Regions from separate parts of the Brevundimonas sp. FV1ye7S genome, predicted to be linked through region 2. Evidence: predicted binding sites of a transcription regulator. Region 2 holds the regulator's gene; the other holds the start of a gene.
The links. The regulator LexA, encoded in region 2, represses DNA repair genes until DNA is damaged. The targets are predictions, from matches to a motif close to ATGTTCNCNANNTGTTCT.

Region 1 (2,399 bases), 1.7 Mb from region 2:
GAACGGCGGGGCGACCTTGTTCTTGACCACCTTGACCCGGGTGGTGTTGCCGACGACCTCGTCGCGGTTCTTGATCGCGCCGGTGCGGCGGATGTCCAGGCGCACCGAGGCGTAGAACTTCAGCGCATTGCCGCCCGTCGTCGTCTCGGGCGAGCCGTACATGACGCCGATCTTGTGACGGATCTGGTTGATGAACAGGACGATACAGTTCGACTTGGAGATGGAGGCCGTCAGCTTGCGCAGCGCCTGGCTCATCAGACGCGCCTGAAGGCCCGGCAGGCTGTCGCCCATTTCGCCCTCGATCTCGGCGCGCGGCGTAAGCGCAGCGACGGAATCGACGACCACGATGTCCACGGCGCCGGAGCGCACCAGGGTGTCGACGATCTCGAGCGCCTGTTCGCCGGTGTCCGGCTGGGACACCAGCAGATCATCCAGGTTCACGCCCAGCTTTTGGGCATAGCCGGGGTCCAGCGCGTGTTCGGCGTCGACGAAGGCGGCGGTGCCGCCGGCCTTCTGAACCTCGGCCACCGTATGCAGGGCCAGGGTCGTCTTGCCCGAGGATTCAGGGCCGAACACTTCGATCACCCGCCCGCGCGGCAGGCCGCCGATGCCCAGGGCCATATCCAGGCCCAGGGATCCGGTGGACACCGAGGGGATCACGTCGGCGACCCCGCCCTTGCCCAGTTTCATCACCGAACCCTTGCCGAAGGCGCGATCGATCTGGGCGATCGCCGCCTCCAGGGCCCGTTGCTTGTCGCCGTCTTCCTTGCCCACCAGTTTCAAAGCCGCCTGTGCCATTGCCTTCGTCTCCCTTGCCATGATTCCCGTCAGAAGCTTGGGAGAGACCCGCCATGGACCCGCCCCCGTTTTTGTGAGGCCGACTATGTGCACGGTTTGTTCCAGTTCACAAGATGTTCTCATCCGGACCCGATGAGAACATCCGAATCCTACGTCCGGTTTTGACGTATCAAGGAACGGCGACCGGCGCCTCAGCCGCCGGCTCGGCATGGCGGGCCGCCAGGGACAGGCCGCAGCCCAGGATCAGCATGGCCGCCGCCAGCCCGGCCAGGGTGTGGCGCGCTCTTCCCGCACCCGGGGCCAAGGGCCGGGCCAGGGCGACGATCAGCACAGCGATCAGGCCCAGCGCGCCTGGCTGGTCCATCCCCACGCCCAGGAAGACGAAATGGCCCAGCCCCGCCAGCCAGCCGCCGACGACCCCGGTGGCGACCGCCGCGGGCGCCAAGGCGGCCCATCGCTCCAGCCGCGCCCCGATCCCCGCCGCCAGGGCCGCTGCGCCGGCCGCCGCCAACCCGGTCCAGACGAACAGCAAGGCCGCTTCGGGCGCCACGGCCTGAACCAAGACGCCCAGGATCATTACCAGGACGATGGCCCCCAGCCAGCCGCCCCAGACCGTCTCGTCCTCGCCGCCAGGCCACAGGCTCAGACCCACGGCGACCAGGGCCGCGCCCAGCACCACCGGATCGAACCCGCCCAGGCCCGTGGCCAGAACCGCCGCCGCGGCGATCACCCCCGCCAGCAGACGCCGCCCGATCAGGGCCCGCCCCGCCAGCAGGGCGAACATCACCCCCAGCACGGCCAGGCCTACGCCCGCCTCCATCCAGGGCAGGCGGCGCAGCAGGACATAATAGGTCTCGGCCGACTCGATCCGGCCGCCGACCGGCCCGGCCAGAACCCGCACCGCCTGGGCCACGACGATCCCGGCGGCCAGCAGCCAGACGCCCCCGCTCAGCCCCTTGCCGAACTGACGCAAGGTCAGGCCCGTGGCGTGACGCGCGCCCCAGGCGGCGAAACCGGTCAACAGAAAGGCCAGACCCAGCAGTCCCCACCCCGTCCCCGGCCCGTGCCGCAACACCCCCAGGCCGAAGACATCGGCGTAGACGGCGTTCTGCGTGGCCTTCGGCAGAACGGGCGCCCGCACCAGGGCGTCGGTCATTTCCAGCGCCTGGGATCCGATATGTTGCAGACTGCCCTGGTCCAGGGCGTCCGGCGTCGAACTGGGCGAATGGTACTGTGCCGGCCGGCCGATGAAGGCCAGGTTGATCCCGGCCAGGCCCCGGTCGGCGGCCAGGGTGAAGTCGGTGCCGTTGGGCATCAGCCGATAGACGAAGATGGCCAGGGCGTTGCTGGCCGCGCCCCCGTCGGCCCGGCGCGTCGCCCGAGCGTAAAGATCGATGGTCTGGGCGTTGCCGGGGCCGGTCTCGAACATCATGGCCCGACCGCCGCCGCCGCGCGCCTCCAGGTTCACCACCGCCCCGACCCGACCCCGCAACAGATGTTCGCTGAAGAAGGCCCGCGCCCCGTCCAGGTTCAGCTCCTCCCCGTCGGTGAGCAGCACGACCAGCCCCCGGTCGGCCGGTCCGCGCGCCCTGATCGCCCGC
Region 2 (2,399 bases):
GCCCATCGCCTTTCTGGGGGTGTTGTTCGTCTGTCTGTGGCAGGGGCGGCTGCGCTGGCTGGGCCTGCCGCTTGCGGCTGCGGTTCTGGTCTGGCCCAGGGCGCCGACGCCGGATCTCTGGATCGGGGACGGCGGGACGAACGCCGCCTTTCATCACCAGGCCCAGGCGGTCGTGATCCGGCCGGGCGTGCGCGCCTTCGCCGTCGATCTGTGGTCACGGCGGCGGGGCCTGACGACGGCGGATCGGCCGGAGGCGGGCTGGACGTGCGACCGGTCTTCCTGTCGGCCGGAATCACTCGAAGCCGGGCCGGTCGCCCTGTGGTGGGCGCGCGAGACCCCGGATGCGGAGCAGATGGCCGACCTGTGCCGGGCTGCATCCGTCGTCAGCGTGCGGGCTGCGGTCGTCGCCCTGCCAGCCTCATGCGACGGCCGTCTCGTGGTCGACGGCGTTGATTTCACGCGCGGCGGGGCGGTGGAGCTGTGGCGCGACGGATCGGACCGCTGGAAGGCGGTGTGGACGGCCGACGTGCGCGGGGATCGCCCCTGGGCGCGCCGGCCGGATCCGGATGTCAGTGATAGCGGCGCATGAGGCCGACCAGCTTGCCCTGAACCTCGACCTGGTCGGGACCGAAGATTCGGGTCTCGTAGTTGCGGTTGGCGGGTTCCAGGGCGATGGAGCCGCCCTTGCGACGCAGACGCTTCAAGGTGGCCTCTTCGCCCTCGACCAGGGCCACGACGATCTCGCCGTTGTTGGCCGTGTCGCCGCGACGGATGACCACCAGATCGCCGTTCAGGATGCCGGCCTCGATCATCGAGTCGCCCTCGATCTCGAGGAGGTAATGATCGCCCTTGCCCAGCATGGATTCGGGCACCGACAGCCGCTCCTGCTCGTGCTGGATCGCGGCGATGGGGGTGCCGGCGGCGATCTTGCCCAGCAGGGGCAGTTCGCGGGTGTCGTTGGCGGCCGAGGCCGCAGCGGGGCGTGGCGCGCCGCCGCCGCCTTCGATCACGTCGGGCTTGAACCCGGCCCGGCCGCGCGGGGCGCCGGCGGTGGCCTGTTCCGGCAGTTTGGTCACTTCCAGGGCGCGGGCGCGGTGGGCGAGGCGGCGGATGAAGCCGCGTTCTTCCAGCGCCGTGATCAGTCGGTGGATGCCCGACTTGGACGCCAGATCCAGCGCCTCCTTCATCTCGTCGAACGAGGGGGAGACGCCGGTCTCCTGAATCCGTTCGTGGATGAACATCAGCAGTTCGTGCTGCTTGCGCGTGAGCATCGCCAGGCCCTCATGAGCCCCTTCCTCGAATCGGAACGGGCCGTGAACATTGACGATGTTCTGTAAGTGTTCCTTCCTAATGTCAACTTAACGGCGTCGCTTCACCACGCGCGTCGGGTTGAATCAGGCGGCCAGCAGCTTGCGCGTCGCGGCCTCGACGTCGGCCTGCCGCATCAGGCTTTCGCCGACCAGAATGGCCTGGGCGTGGGCGGCGGAGACGCGATCGACGTCCTCGGGCGTGAAGATGCCGCTCTCGGCGACCAGAAGGGCGCGGACGGGGCTGAGCATGGACAGGCGTTCGGTCACCTCCAGATCGACCTCGAAGGTGCGGAGCGACCGATTGTTGATCCCGACCAGATCGCCGCCGAGGGCGCAGGCGCGCGCCATTTCGGCCTCGTCGTGGGTTTCGATCAGGGCGTCCATGCCGAATCGTTCGGCCTCGGCCAGCAGTTCAGCGGCCAGCTGATCGTCGATCATGGCCAGGATGATCAGGATACAGTCGGCGCCCAGAGCCCGGCTCTCGGCCACCTGCCAGGGATCGACCAGGAAGTCCTTGCGCAGGCAGGGCAGGGCCGTGGCGGCGCGAGCCTGGCCCAGATAGGCGTCGTCGCCCTGGAAGCTGGGGCCGTCGGTCAGGACTGACAGACAGGATGCGCCGCCGGCCTGGTAGGCGATGGCCAGGGCGGTCGGGTCGAAGTCTGGACGAATCAGGCCCTTGGACGGGCTGGCCTTCTTGATCTCGGCGATCAGGGCGGGGCGGCCGGTTTCCTCGACGGTCCGGTCCAGGGCCGCGCGGAAACCGCGCGAAGCGGAGGCCGCCTGAGCCAGGCCCTCGATCGCGTCCTGGGTGGTCGCGGCCTTGCGGGCGGCGACATCCTCGCGCTTGTAGGCGGCGATGCGGGCCAGAACGTCGGTCATGCTTTGTCTTCGGTATCCAGCGGCGTGGAGGTGATGCGGGCCAGACGCTCAAGCGCCTTGGCGGCCCGGCCGTCGTCAATGGCGGCGGCGGCGAGGGCGGCCCCTTCCGCGAGGTCGGTCGCCCGATCCGACACCACGAGGGCGGCGGCGGCGTTCAGCAGGACGATGTCGCGATAGGCGCCTTTCTGACCCGCCAGCAGGGCGCGCAGG

Region 1: the regulator LexA is predicted to act here: its motif matches at 901-918, upstream of recA (recombinase RecA).

Annotation. Positions count from the first base shown of each region.
Region 1 is NZ_CM178726.1:324,268-326,666, reverse strand. Features, by position in the region: gene recA (recombinase RecA) at 1-798, opposite strand, end outside; gene ACW18C_RS01510 (M20/M25/M40 family metallo-hydrolase) at 968-2,399, opposite strand, start outside.
Region 2 is NZ_CM178726.1:2,025,220-2,027,618, reverse strand. Features, by position in the region: gene ACW18C_RS09790 (ComEC/Rec2 family competence protein) at 1-589, shown strand, start outside; gene lexA (transcriptional repressor LexA) at 570-1,271, opposite strand; gene trpC (indole-3-glycerol phosphate synthase TrpC) at 1,395-2,189, opposite strand; gene trpD (anthranilate phosphoribosyltransferase) at 2,186-2,399, opposite strand, start outside.